DNA from 2 places in the Candidatus Merdisoma sp. HCP28S3_D10 genome. Region 2 is predicted to be linked to the other one. Evidence: predicted binding sites of a transcription regulator. Region 2 holds the regulator's gene; the other holds the start of a gene.

Region 1 (7,562 bases), on a different contig from region 2:
TTGAAAGCTTTGTAATCGTGAAGGAACGGAACAGTTAAAACTTTATTTGTTATGGTTCAGCAGTGTTTTGATGTCTTCCTCCGGTGTAGTAATCGGTGCAATTCCATAATTTTCCACCAGAAAATTCAGAATATTGGGAGACAAAAACGCCGGAAGAGAAGGACCAAGGCGGATGTTTTTAATACCCAGGTGCAGGAGGGTTAACAGGATGCAGACTGCCTTCTGTTCGTACCAGGAGAGAACGAAGGAGAGCGGAAGCTCATTTACAGAACATCCAAATGCATCCGCAAGTGCCACAGCAACCTGGATCGCACCATAAGCATCATTACACTGCCCCATATCCATCAGTCGCGGCAGACCACCGATTTCGCCCAGATCGAGATCATTGAATCGGAACTTGCCACAAGCCAGAGTGAGGATGATGCTGTCAGAAGGTGTCTGTTTCACGAATTCTGTGTAATAGTTTCGACCTGGTTTAGCTCCATCACAGCCGGCAACCAGGAAGAAATGGCGGATTGCACCTGCTTTTACTGCCTCAACTACAGTTCCTGCATGGGACAGGATGGCTGCATGACCAAAACCGGTTGTCACTTTTGTACCGCCGTTGATGCCTGTGAGTATCTGATCTTCTTTGTAACCACCCAGTTCCAATGCTTTTTCAATGACCGGCGTGAAATCTTTCTTCTCATCGATATGGACAGCACCTGGGAAAGCAACTACTTCTGTTGTAAATACTCTGTCAGCGTAACTGCTTTTGGGCGGCATCAGACAGTTGGTAGTGTAAAGAATCGGAGCTGGAAGATGATCAAACTCTTTCTGCTGATTCTGCCATGCAGTTCCAAAATTCCCTTTTAAGTGAGAGAATTTCTTTAAGAATGGATAAGCATGGGCAGGGAGCATTTCACCGTGGGTATAGACATTGATCCCTTTTCCCTCTGTCTGTTCAAGTAAAAGCTGCAGATCCTTCAGATCATGTCCGGTCACAACAATAAAGGGTCCTTTTTCTACGGTAAGAGTAACTGCAGTCGGTTCTGGTGTTCCGTAAGTTTCTGTATTTGCCTTGTCAAGGAGTGCCATACACTTCAGATTGATTTCTCCTACTTTCAGCACAGTAGGAAGCAGAGCGTCCGCACTTTCTTCATAACCAATCTGAGATAATGCCTCGCAGAAGAACCGATTCACTTCGGTATCTTCATAATTCAGAACGTTTGCATGATAGGCATAGGCTGCCATTCCACGAATTCCGAAAAGAATAAGAGATTTCAAAGAGCGGACATCTTCATCGGCATCCCACAGCTGCTGCATATCGTATTCGTCTGTTTTGCCGCATGATGACTGACATTTACTGCAATCAGGAACCAATCTTTCTTTCTCGGCTCTGACTTTTTGTATCATATTTTGAATCGCTGCATCATCAAAACTCACATTTGTAACGGTAGTAAACAGTCCTTCCATTATAACTTGTGAAGTTCTTTTGGAAATAGTTTCTGCGCCATCGACTGCTCTTGCAAGACCGATCAACGCCCCGGTCAGTTCATCCTGTAATCTGGCAGTATCTGCTTTTTTCCCACAGACACCGGCATTTCCTGTACAGCCGGTACATCCCACTGTCTGTTCACACTGATAACAAAACATTTTTGTATTCATTTTCGTATTCTCCTTTTATTCTAATATTTTTCCATCAATACTTATTGTTACAACCTGCCATGGTATAAATTTTCCACTGCTTTGAAGGGCTTTTCTTGCTGCCATTTCCAGTCCACCACAGCATGGAACTTCCATTCTTACAATTGTCACACTTTGAATGTTGTTATTTTGAATAATCTCGGTCAGTTTCTCACTATAATCCACCTGATCTAATTTTGGACAACCAATTAAAGTTACCTTATTTCGAATAAAATCCTGATGAAAGCTGGCATAAGCGTAAGCAGTACAATCAGCTGCGATTAAAAGCTTTGCACCGTTAAAATATGGTGCATTAACAGGAGCCAGTTTAATCTGTACCGGCCAGTTCTGAAGCTTTGGCACCGAGTGTGCAGACATTGCCTGATTTTTGACAAATAGTTTCTTCTGTGCTTCTTTCACGGCTTCTTCATCATATGCGGGTGCTTCTCTTTCCTCAAATGAAATGGCACCTGTGGGACATTCCGGAAGACAGTCGCCCAGTCCGTCACAGAAATGTTCTCTCACCAATTCCGCTTTTCCGTTAATGATATCAATGGCACCTTCGTGGCAGGCATCTGCACAGACACCGCAGCCGTTGCATTTGTCTTTATCAATCCGGATAATCTTTCTTATCATTTATATCCTCCGTCAATAGCATTTAACTTTTGTTTCTGGTAGAATCATAGTATAATAAACACAACTTGTATGTTTGATTTCCAACAGGAGGAGCGATTTTGAAAAAATATTTACCCATTCTAAGAAACAGTCCATTTTTTAAAGGCCTTACGGATAACGAGATATTATCTATCCTGCAATGTGTAAATGCAACAATCATTTCCAAAGAACGAGACTCTTATATTTTCAGAGCAGGGGATTCTACCGAGGTAATGGGACTTGTGGCATCGGGCTGTGTCCTTGTGATACAGGAAGACCTTTGGGGACATCGGAATATTCTGTCAAAATGTCACGCCGGTGATTTCTTTGGGGAGCCCTATGCAGCAAGTCCGGGTGCTGTTCTGAATATCAGTGTGGTAGCAGATGAGGATTGTAAGATTATCCTGTTAAATGTCCAGAGGCTTCTGGTTACCTGCCCGACTGCATGCGGACATCATCAGAAGCTGATCCGTAACCTGGTCAGTGTGCTGGCAAATAAGATACTGCTCTTGAACGATAAGATCACGCATGTTGGCAAGCGAACGACCAGGGATAAACTACTGTCCTATCTGTCAGCAGAATCCACCAGACATTCGTCGTTGTCCTTTGACATTCCTTTTGACCGGCAGCAGTTGGCGGATTATCTTTGTATTGATCGGGCGGCAATGTCTACAGAAATATCAAAATTACAAAAAGAAGGCTTTATAAAAACAAATCGAAATCACTTTGAATTGAATGTTTCTGGTGATGTAGATACAAGAATAAAAATGTGATATCTTATATCATGGAAAACACAGGATTAATTTTAAGGCTGTTATATGTGAAAAAGGAGGAAGCTTTCAATGATAAATAAATTACATTTGGCAATGATTGAATTATATCGAGGAGATGCAAAGAGAATTCAACATTTTTGCAAAGTGCATAGTTATGCAAAATTGATAGCGGAAATGGAAAATGTGGATAAAAAATGTTTGTTTACCATTGAAGCGGCGGCTTTGACACATGATATTGGAATTCATTTCTGTGAAGAAAAATATGGAAATTGCAATGGAAAGTTACAGGAAAAAGAAGGCCCTGCAATCGCAGAAAAGCTACTTGGAGAATTGGGTTTTGATCAAGATGTATCTGATCGGGTTCAATATTTGATTGCACATCATCATACCTATAATAATATTGATGAAATGGATTATCAGATCTTGGTAGAGGCTGATTTTCTGGTAAACATCATGGAGGATGGCTTATCGAAAGAAGCAGCTTTAAAAGCCTATCATAATATTTTTAAAACAGCATGTGGAAAAATGATTTGCAGGGAGATGTTTCATATTTGACATGACAATCGCTTTAGAGATACGCCGTGCACAGCTTATAGTGTTCACAAATTTTTCACAAAATAATTAGCACTCGCCTCTTGACAGTGCTAACAAAAAGGGCTATAACATAGTTGTCAAGAGGGAAAAGGAAATGGAACCTCAAGACAGTGACCTATTGTACGAGACATAAAAAAGGAGCGTTTGCTATGTTAACACCGAGTGTATTTGGAAAAGATTTCTTTGATGATTTGTTTGAGTTTCCGTTTTATGATGACAGAGACATGCAGAAGCTAGAAAAGAAGCTGTATGGCCGCAGAGGTAAGAACCTGATGAAGACGGATATCAAGGATACCGATAAAGCATATGAGCTGGAGATGGATCTCCCGGGATTCAAGAAGGACGAAATCAAGGTTTCTCTGGAAAATGGTTATCTGACCATCAGCGCAGCAAGAGGCCTGGACGTAGATGAGCAAGAGAAGGAAACTGCAAAGTACATCCGCAAGGAGCGTTACGCAGGATCTTGCCAGAGAAGCTTCTATGTAGGCGAAGGCGTAAAGCAGGAGGATATCAAGGGCGAGTTTAAGCATGGTATCCTGAAGCTGGTCATCCCGAAGAAGGAAGAAAAACCGGAAGTTGAGACGTCAAAGTACATCTCCATCGAAGGATAATGGAGCGAGGAGCCTCGCCGCGGATGCGGCGGGGCTCCTTTTTATGGAAGGATGTCGTAAAAAAGGGTGCGAAAAAATGTGAAAATGGGGTGCAAAAGCAATACCGTCATGCTATAATTGGGAAAACGAGAGGAGTGATACATCATGGCTGAGACATTAAAGACCATCAAAGAGAGAAGAAGCTGCCGGAATTTTAAGCCGGATATGGTTCCGAAGGAGCTGCTTGATAAAGTACTGGAGGCCGGCACCTGGGCGCCGACCGGAATGGGAATGCAGTCCCCGATTATAATAGCCGTAACCAATAAGGAGCTGCGGGATAAGCTTTCAAAGATGAACGCAGAGATTATGGGTTCAAAAGCGGATCCGTTCTATGGCGCTCCTGTGGTACTGGTGGTGCTGGCGGACAAGAATAAACCGACGCATGTATACGACGGCAGCCTCGTGATGGGCAATCTGATGCTGGCTGCTGCGGATCTGGGACTTGGAAGCTGCTGGATTCACCGGGCAAAAGAGGAATTCGAGAGCGAGGAAGGTAAGAAAATTCTGAAAACTCTCGGGATTGAAGGAGATTATGAGGGCATCTGCCACTGTGTGCTGGGTTATGCGGCTGCGGCTTTGGCAGAGCCAAAAGAACGGAAAGCCTCTTATATCTATTACGCAGAATAATTTCCGGTTTCCTTTTCCTATAAAATGTTGTATAATATAGTCAAGAAGAAACAGAAGGGAGATGGATTATATGGCATCAAACACCATTATTACCATTGGACGTCAGTATGGAAGCGGCGGTCACGATATAGGAAAGCAGCTTGCGGAAGAATTGAAGGTTCCCTTTTATGACAAGGCATTGCTGGAGAGAGCGGCTAAGGACAGCGGGCTCTGCCAGGAGATTTTTGAAAATCATGATGAAAAGCCGACCAACAGCTTTCTCTATTCCCTGGTGATGGATACCTATTCCCTGGGATACACCACATCCTCCTTTTCGGAGATGCCTCTGAATCATAAAATTTTCCTGGCACAGTTTGACGCGATTAAGAATATCGCCAAGGAAGGCCCCTGCGTGATTGTAGGACGCTGCGCCGACTATGCGCTGGCAGAGTTCCCGAATGTGGTGAATGTATTCCTGCATGCGGATCTTCAGGATCGTATTGTGCGAATTACGAGACGCCACGATCTGACAGACGCCAAAGCCAAGGACTTGATTATTAAGACGGATAAGCGCCGTGCAAGCTATTACAATTATTATACCAGCAAGAAATGGGGAGAAGCTGCAGGTTACGATTTGTCCCTGAATACAGCTACCCTGGGTATTGATGGGACCATTCATATGATTCGCGAATTTGTGAATTATAAGGAAAAGGAACACGAAAGAATCTGACAGGAGTCGTATTTTAAATGAAGTTTGTAATACAGCGGGTTTCCCATGCATCGGTGACGGTGCATGAGAAACCCATCGGCCGTATTAATCAGGGCTATCTGGTTCTGATTGGTGTGGGAAAAGAAGATACAAGAGAAGACGCAGACCGCCTGGTGAAGAAAATGATCGGCTTGCGCATTTTTTCGGACGAAAATGGTAAGATCAATAAGTCCCTGAAGGATGTGAATGGAGAGCTTCTGCTGGTTTCGCAGTTTACACTGTACGCGGACTGCAGACATGGAAACCGGCCGGGATTTACAGAGGCGGCGGGTCCGGATATGGCAAATGAGCTCTACGAATATATCATTGAAAGCTGCAAAAAGGAAGTTGCTGTGGTTGAACGGGGAGAGTTCGGCGCGGATATGAAGGTAGAGCTTCTGAATGACGGGCCATTTACCATTCTTCTGGAATCATAAGCAATAAAACAGGAAGCTAACAGAAAAATCGCCCGGGCCGACAGGCCCGGGCGATTTTTGGTGTCAGGAACAGCTCAGCTTCCGCACATACTCCGCATCCTCAAAGGGCTGATACAACCCGTCCAAGACCGCCCGGAACATTCGTTCCTTAGAACCCGGATTTTCATGGCAGAGCTGCTGTACCAGATTTCCGGCATATTCCCGCCGGGTGTGGCCGTCTGCAGGACAGGGACTTTTGCAGACCGGAAGCTGATATTTATTCCGGAAGCCAATGACATCTGCCTCGTCCACATAGATGAGAGGGCGAATCAGTGTCAGATCCATCCGATCCAGATAGGTTACCGGAGCGAAGGAATGAAAGCGTCCTTCATATAAAAGGGAGAGCAGCATGGTTTCCACCACATCGTCCTTATGATGGGCATAGGCAATTTTATTGCAGCCCAGCTTCTTAATGGTTTCGTTCAGGGCACCTTTTCGCATTTTCGCACAGAGGGCGCAGGGATTACTTTCCTTCCGGACCTGGAACACCACATCATAGATCTCGGTCTTTACAATCGTATATCGCACGCCCAGCTCATCGCAAAGAGCCTGAATTGGGCTCAGGTCAAAATCAGGAAAGCCCAGATCTACAGTGATGGCCTCAATTTCAAATTTTTTCTGATAAAAGCGCTGCAGTCCATGTAATGCATAGAGCAGGGTCAGGCTGTCCTTCCCGCCGGAGATGCCGATGGCAATGCGATCTCCGTCCTCGATCATATGGTAGGTATCGATGGCTTTTCGAACCTGACTTAATAATTGCTGTAATTTCATATTTTCTCTATCCTTTCCGGTCATTGTTTCCCTGCTTAGTTTATCAGAAAAAAATAAAAAAAGCTATTGACAATTTCAGAAGATAGATATATACTACTAAACAGATAGGAAATATATGAATACAAAAATATACTATGAGGAGATTGAAAGGAGAACAGAACCATGGCAAACATTTATAAGGGAACCTTAGGACTCATCGGTAATACACCTCTGGTAGAGGTAACGAACGTAGAAAAGGAGCTGGGCCTGAAAGCCACGATCCTGGTTAAGCTGGAGTACTTCAATCCGGCGGGAAGCGTAAAGGATCGGATCGCGAAGGCTATGATTGAAGACGCGGAAGCCAAGGGAAAATTAAAGGAAGGCTCTGTAATCATTGAGCCAACCTCCGGAAATACAGGAATCGGACTTGCCTCCATCGCAGCAGCCAAGGGCTACCGTATTATTCTGACCATGCCGGATACCATGAGTGTAGAGCGTAGAAATATCCTGAAGGCATATGGCGCAGAGTTGGTTCTGACCGAAGGAGCCAAGGGAATGAAGGGAGCTATCGCCAAGGCAGAAGAGCTGGCAAAGGAAATCCCGAACAGCTTTATCCCGGGACAGTTCGTAAATCCGGCAAACCCGG
Region 2 (7,562 bases):
GGGCTTTTTCCACCAGGTCAGAACCATATTTGCTTAAAGTATCATAGGTAGCTTCCGGATTATCGCTGGTCACCCGCTGGTTGCCCCGCACAGAGGACAGCGCCTGCAGGAAACGATCCTTGGTAATGCCGTACTCCCGGAACAGCTCCTTCATGGAAGGGCTGGGATCATTTAACATGGCCAGAAACAGGTGCTCTACGGAAACGTATTCGTCACCCATCTGTTTAGCCACATCTTCGGCGCTGATCAGTACCTTATTCAAATACTGTCCCACGTAGGGCTGTCCGCCGGAGACCTTGACTCTCTTATTTAAGGTCTGTTCCACACCGTTCAGAAACAGGTTCTGGTCGATGCCCATCTTAGCGACAAGCTTCAGGATCAGACTGTCCTCCTGCCGGAGCAGACTCATCAGAAGATGTTCCTGTTCAATCTCCTGATTGCCGTATTCGTAAGCCAGCTTTTCCAGGTCGTTTACAGCTTGAATGGATTTCTGTGTAAATTTGCTGATGTTCATAAATCTGACTCCCCTTTCTTTATAATAGGTAAAGAAATTGTTTTCTAAGTTTTTTATATAAAAAAGAAAGTCCCGGCATCAAATATACATACAGATATCTGATACAGGGCCTTTTTCTTTTTCTGTACCCATTTATAGCACCGTCCGAAGAAAAGGTCAAGTACTTTTTTGAAAATAATTTATAAAAAATCTATAAAGTGTCAGACTACTTATATAGAAAGGAAGAAAAAAATTCTTGCAAAAAAAGATTTCTAAAAAAACTATAAACCCGCTTGACAAACCCCAAGGGGAGTGCTATCTTAATGTTAGCACTCAAGAGGGCCGAGTGCTAATAGGTAAAAACAAAGAGGTGAATGAAATGGAGCTGGACGAAAGAAAACAGAAGATACTGCAAGCCATCATCCGGAACTACATGGAGACCGGCGAGCCGGTAGGTTCCAGAACCATTTCCAAATACTCAGATATAAATCTAAGTTCCGCCACCATACGGAACGAAATGTCAGACCTGGAAGAGATGGGCTACATCGTACAGCCCCATACCTCGGCAGGACGAATTCCTTCCGATAAGGGCTACCGCTTATACGTAGACCATATCATGGAAGAAAAAAACCACGAAGTACAGGAGCTCAAGGATCTGATGATAGAGCGGACCGACAAAATGGAGCAGGTATTGAAGCAGGTCGTGAAGGTCCTGGCTGCCAATACCAATTATGCCACCATGGTATCGGCGCCCACCTATCACAGGAACAAGCTGAAATTTATCCAGCTCTCCAAGGTCACAGCCACTCAGATTCTGGCGGTGATTATGATAGAAGGCAACATCGTCCGCAACAAGGTGATTGACGTGACGGAGGAGCTTGACCAGGAAACGGTGCTGAAGCTGAATATCCTGCTGAACAGTGTACTGAATGGCTTATCCATAGAAGAAATCAATCTGGCCATGATACAGAACCTGAAGGAGGAGGCGGGCATTTACAGCGAGCTGGTGGGAAGCGTCATTGACGCGGTGGCAGAGGTTATCCACTCGGAGGACGAGGTTGAGATATATACCTCCGGAGCGACCAACATCTTCCGGTATCCGGAGCTATCCGATAACGGAAAGGCCAGTGAACTGATAAACGCCTTTGAGGAAAAACAGCAGTTGACCGATCTGGTGACACAGACACTGGAAAATGAAGACCACAAGGGCATTCAGGTGTACATCGGGCAGGAGACGCCGATTCAGTCCATGAAGGACTGCAGCGTGGTGACAGCCACCTATGAGTTGGGCGAGGGTCTGCAGGGAACCATCGGAATCATCGGTCCCAAGCGGATGGATTACGAAAACGTATTGAAGACGCTGAAGACCCTGACCGAGCAGCTGGATGAAATCTATAATAAGAATAAGGAATAAAGAAAGGGGCCGACACCCGTGGAACAGGAAATGAAGAAAGAAGAGCTTCAGAATGAGGAAGCGAAGGAAGAAGAAACTGTAAAAGCAGAAGAAGCTTCCGAAGAACAAGAAAGCACCGGCGGTGAGAAACCGGAAGAAACAGAATCCGGAGAGGAGTCCGAGATGCTGAAGAAGAAAAAGAAAAAAGACAAGATGGAAGAGAAGATCGAAGAGCTGGAGGATCGTGTCAAGCGCCAGATGGCAGAATTCGATAACTTCCGGAAGAGAACCGAGAAGGAAAAGTCCCATATGTATGAAGTGGGAGCCAGAGATGTGATTGAGAAAATCCTTCCGGTGGTAGACAACTTTGAACGCGGTCTTGCATCTGTACCCGAGGATCAGAAGGAAAATCCGGTCATCGTAGGTATGGATAAGATATACAACCAGCTGATGACTACACTGACGGATCTGGGTGTTGAACCCATTGAAGCGGTGGGTGAGGAATTCGACCCGAATTACCACAACGCAGTGATGCATGTGGAGGACGAGGAGTTGGGTGAAAATGTAGTAGCCGAGGAATTCTTGAAGGGTTATATGTACAAGGATACCGTTATCCGTCACAGCATGGTAAAAGTAGCGAACTAAGAAATTAACATTTTACAATCAGAATAAATTGAGGAGGTCTCTATTATGAGCAAGATTATTGGTATCGACTTAGGAACAACAAACAGCTGCGTAGCAGTTATGGAGGGCGGAAAGCCCGTAGTAGTAGCAAATACAGAGGGAGCAAGAACCACACCGTCTGTAGTAGCATTTACAAAGACAGGCGAGAGACTGGTAGGCGAGCCGGCAAAGCGTCAGGCAGTTACCAACTCCGAGAAAACCATTTCCTCTATTAAGAGAGAGATGGGTACCAACTACAAGGTAGACATTGACGGAAAGCAGTATACTCCGCAGGAGATTTCCGCTATGATTCTGCAGAAGTTGAAAGCAGACGCAGAGAACTATCTGGGCGAGAAGGTTACCGAGGCAGTTATTACCGTACCGGCATACTTCAACGACGCACAGAGACAGGCAACCAAGGACGCAGGTAAGATTGCGGGTCTGGACGTAAAGCGTATCATCAATGAGCCGACCGCAGCAGCGCTGGCATACGGCCTGGACAATGAGAAAGAGCAGAAGATCATGGTATACGACCTGGGCGGCGGTACCTTTGATGTATCTATCATCGAGATCGGTGACGGCGTTATCGAGGTTCTGGCTACCGCAGGCGACAACCGTTTGGGCGGCGACGACTTCGATAAGAAGATTGTAGATTACATGCTTGCAGAGTTCAAGCGCACCGAGGGTGTAGACCTGTCCGGTGACAAGATGGCTATGCAGAGACTGAAAGAGGCCGCAGAGAAGGCGAAGAAGGAGCTTTCCAGCGCAACCACAACCAACATCAACCTTCCGTTCATCACAGCAACCGCTGAGGGACCGAAGCATTTCGATATGAACCTGACAAGAGCAAAATTCGACGAGCTGACCCATGATCTGGTAGAGCGTACCACAGGACCGGTTCAGGCAGCGCTGAAGGATGCAGGCATTACAGCTTCCGAGCTTGGTAAGGTACTGCTGGTAGGCGGTTCCACACGTATTCCGGCTGTACAGGATAAGGTAAAACAGCTGACCGGCCATGAGCCCAGCAAATCTCTGAATCCGGATGAGTGCGTAGCTATCGGTGCTTCCATTCAGGGTGGTAAGCTGGCAGGCGACGCAGGCGCAGGCGATATCCTTCTTCTGGATGTTACTCCGCTGTCTCTGTCCATCGAGACCATGGGCGGTATCGCAACCCGTCTGATTGAGCGTAACACAACCATCCCGACCAAGAAGAGCCAGATCTTCTCTACCGCAGCTGACAACCAGACAGCCGTAGATATCAACGTAGTACAGGGTGAGCGTCAGTTCGCGAAGGACAACAAGTCTCTCGGCCAGTTCCGTCTGGATGGAATCCCGCCCGCAAGACGTGGTGTTCCGCAGATTGAGGTTACCTTCGATATCGACGCAAACGGTATCGTAAATGTATCCGCAAAGGATCTGGGTACCGGCAAGGAGCAGCATATCACCATTACCGCAGGCTCCAATATGTCTGACAGCGACATCGACAAGGCAGTGAAGGAAGCTGCTGAGTTCGAGGCTCAGGATAAGAAGCGTAAGGAAGCCATTGACGCGAGAAACGACGCGGACTCCATGGTATTCCAGACCGAGAAGGCACTGGAAGAGGTTGGCGCACAGGTTGATCCGGCCGACAAGTCCGCAGTAGAGGCAGAGCTTACTTCCCTGAAGGCAGTTCTGGAGAGAACCAAGGATCAGACTGATATTTCTGACGCAGACTTAGATGAGCTGAAGAATGGCAAGGAAAAGCTGATGAACGCGGCACAGAAGGTATTTGCAAAGGTATATGAGCAGGCACAGGCAGCACAGGGTGCGGCAGGCCAGGCAGGCCCGGATATGGGCGCAGGTACCGGTGCCGGAGCAGGTGCTTCTGACGACGTGGTAGACGGCGATTACAGAGAGGTCTAAGCCGTAAGAACAGGTCTTGACACGGAAAATGATGTGCGTTATATTTTACAACAGACCTGTTTCCAAATAAACAGATAAACACAGATGTCCAAGGAGGGCAGCAGATTCCGGCTGCTTTCCTTGGATTTTGCGCAGAAAAATCAGAAAAAGGAAGATAGAAGAGATGGCAGAGCAGAAAAGAGATTACTACGAGGTTCTGGGCGTAGATAAGAACGCCGATGACGCGACCATTAAAAAAGCATACCGTCAGCTGGCGAAAAAATACCACCCGGATATGAACCCCGGCGACAAAGAAGCAGAAGTGAAATTCAAAGAGGCTTCCGAGGCTTATGCAGTTTTAAGTGATCCGGATAAGAGACGCCAGTATGATCAGTTTGGCCATGCGGCCTTTGAGGGAGGCGCAGGCGGCGGTGCAGGCGGCTTCGGCGGTTTTGATTTCAACGGAGCGGATATGGGAGATATCTTCGGGGATATCTTTGGTGATCTCTTTGGAGGCGGCCGCGGCAGACGCGCCAACAACGGGCCTATGCAGGGGGCAAACCTTCGCACCCAGGTGCGCGTCACCTTTGAGGAAGCAGTTTTCGGCTGTGAGAAGGAGATTGAGCTGACCTTGAAGGATGAGTGTACCAGCTGTCACGGAACCGGAGCGAAGCCGGGTACCTCGCCGGTTACCTGTCCGAAATGCGGCGGCAAGGGCCAGGTGGTTTACACCCAGCAGTCCATGTTCGGAATGGTGCAGAATGTACGTCCCTGTCCGGATTGTAACGGAACAGGAAAAATCATCAAGGAAAAGTGCCCGGACTGCTACGGAACCGGTTACATTGCCAGCAAGAAGAAGATTTCCGTATCGATACCGGCCGGTATCGATAACGGACAGAGCATCCGCCTGAGAGGAAGGGGAGAACCGGGCGTCAACGGCGGCCCCAGAGGCGATCTGCTGGTAGAAGTAATCGTGGCGCGCCACCCGATTTTCCAGCGTCAGGACATGAATATCTATTCCACAGCCCCCATTAGCTTTGCAACGGCGGCTCTGGGCGGAACGGTACGGATCAAGACCGTGGACGGCGAAGTGGAATACGATGTGAAGGCCGGTACCCAGACGGATACCAGAGTGCGTCTGAAGGGTAAGGGCGTTCCGTCCCTGCGGAATAAGAGCACCCGCGGCGACCACTATGTAACGCTGGTGGTTCAGGTGCCGACGGATCTGAGTAAGGATGCAAAAGAGGCGCTGCGCGCTTATGATGATATTGTAAATGGTAAAAATCCGGAGAAGCCGGGAAAAGGGAAAAAGGGCTTTTTCGATAAAATGAAGGAAGCACTGGACGAGTAGGGTACGGTCCGCTGCGCAAAAACGGGGCTGCAAAAGAATGCGGCCCCATTTTTTGCGCTTACGCACAGTTGAATTCACTTACATCCGGTTGATAAAGGCGTCTACGGACCGGACCTGCCGGGCCAGGGAAAACCAGCGGTTCAGTTGCAGGGCGTTTTGCTGCCCAAGAATCTGCTCCCGGATGCGCAGGGGCACCTGTCCGTAATCTGACAGGGTTTCCAGAATACATTCCGCCTTCCCCTCTGCAATTCCGTAGGAATGCGCCTTATCATAGATGAGGGAGTAATAGTCCTCTGTCATTCCGGAATTCCTCCTTCCATTGATGATGTACAGCATTCATTTCAGACTTTGTATGCTGCGTGTTATTGTCACAATAACATACAAATCAATACAAATCAAGGAAAATATTGGAAAAAATAAAAGAAACAGAAAGAGTCAGAAGAAAGGGCATACAGCTTTTTAAAAGTCCCGTGACATTGTACAACAAAAATACACAGAAACCGCAAATGTACATCAAAAAATACAACATTCAAATAGACAATCCGGAGCCGATATGTTACAATCAACTATGTATGAAGATATCAAAAATGCCTTGCCAGGGCTGAAAAAATAAGGAGGAAATATCAATGGCTAGAAAAATGAAGACCATGGATGGAAACCATGCAGCAGCTCATGTATCTTATGCATATTCTGATGTTGCAGCTATCTATCCGATTACACCGTCATCTGTTATGGCAGAAGCTACCGACGAGTGGGCTACACAGGGAAGAACCAACATCTTCGGACAGACCGTACAGGTTACCGAGATGCAGTCTGAGGCTGGAGCAGCAGGCGCTGTTCACGGATCTCTGGCAGCAGGTGCTCTGACCACTACCTTCACAGCATCCCAGGGACTTCTTCTGATGATCCCGAACCTTTATAAAGTAGCAGGCGAGCAGCTTCCGGGCGTATTCAACGTATCCGCACGTGCGCTTGCAAGCCACGCACTGTCTATCTTCGGAGATCATTCCGACGTATATGCCTGTCGTCAGACCGGTGTTGCAATGCTTTGCGAGTCCAGCGTACAGGAAGTTATGGACCTGACTCCGGTTGCACACTGCGCAGCTATCAAGGGTAAGATTCCGTTCATCAACTTCTTCGACGGTTTCCGTACATCTCATGAGATCCAGAAGATCGAGACATGGGATTACGAGGATCTGAAGGATATGGTTGACATGGATGCCATCGACGCGTTCAGAAAGAATGCCCTGAACCCGAACCATCCCTGCCAGAGAGGTTCTGCACAGAACCCGGATATCTTCTTCCAGGCAAGAGAGGCATGTAACCCCTACTACGATGCTATGCCGGCTATCGTGCAGGAGTACATGGATAAAGTAAATGAGAAGATCGGAACAGACTACAAGCTGTTCAACTACTACGGAGCAGCAGACGCAGAGCACGTTATCGTAGCTATGGGTTCTGTATGCGATACCATCGAAGAGACCATCGACTATCTGGTAGCAGCAGGCGAGAAGGTCGGCGTTGTAAAGGTACGTCTGTACCGTCCGTTCAGCGCAGAGGCACTGGTAGCAGCTATTCCGGAGAGCGTAAAGAAGATTACCGTTCTTGACAGAACCAAGGAGCCGGGAGCTCTTGGCGAGCCGCTGTACCTGGATGTAGTAGCAGCTCTGAAGGGAACCAAGTTCAACGATACACCGGTATTCACAGGCCGTTACGGACTGGGATCCAAGGATACCACACCGGCACAGATTGTTGCTGTATACAAGAATGATAGCAAGCAG

Evidence for each region. The regulator HrcA, encoded in region 2, represses chaperone genes, less so after heat shock. The targets are predictions, from matches to a motif close to TGTTAGCACTCNNNNNNNNNGAGTGCTAACA.
Region 1: the regulator HrcA is predicted to act here: its motif matches at 3,712-3,742, upstream of ACTNCH_RS06990 (Hsp20/alpha crystallin family protein).

The regions. Positions count from the first base shown of each region.
Region 1 covers NZ_JBQHTG010000002.1:380,785-388,346, reverse strand. The annotation lists gene hcp (hydroxylamine reductase) at 43-1,647, opposite strand; gene ACTNCH_RS07005 (4Fe-4S binding protein) at 1,663-2,301, opposite strand; gene ACTNCH_RS07000 (Crp/Fnr family transcriptional regulator) at 2,400-3,092, shown strand; gene ACTNCH_RS06995 (HD domain-containing protein) at 3,162-3,647, shown strand; gene ACTNCH_RS06990 (Hsp20/alpha crystallin family protein) at 3,836-4,297, shown strand; gene ACTNCH_RS06985 (nitroreductase) at 4,442-4,963, shown strand; gene ACTNCH_RS06980 (AAA family ATPase) at 5,034-5,672, shown strand; gene dtd (D-aminoacyl-tRNA deacylase) at 5,690-6,127, shown strand; gene ACTNCH_RS06970 (tRNA lysidine(34) synthetase) at 6,191-6,937, opposite strand; gene cysK (cysteine synthase A) at 7,100-7,562, shown strand, end outside.
Region 2 covers NZ_JBQHTG010000001.1:39,028-46,589, reverse strand. The annotation lists gene clpB (ATP-dependent chaperone ClpB) at 1-514, opposite strand, end outside; gene hrcA (heat-inducible transcriptional repressor HrcA) at 873-1,907, shown strand; gene grpE (nucleotide exchange factor GrpE) at 1,938-2,531, shown strand; gene dnaK (molecular chaperone DnaK) at 2,577-4,451, shown strand; gene dnaJ (molecular chaperone DnaJ) at 4,615-5,781, shown strand; gene ACTNCH_RS00185 (hypothetical protein) at 5,860-6,081, opposite strand; gene nifJ (pyruvate:ferredoxin (flavodoxin) oxidoreductase) at 6,408-7,562, shown strand, end outside.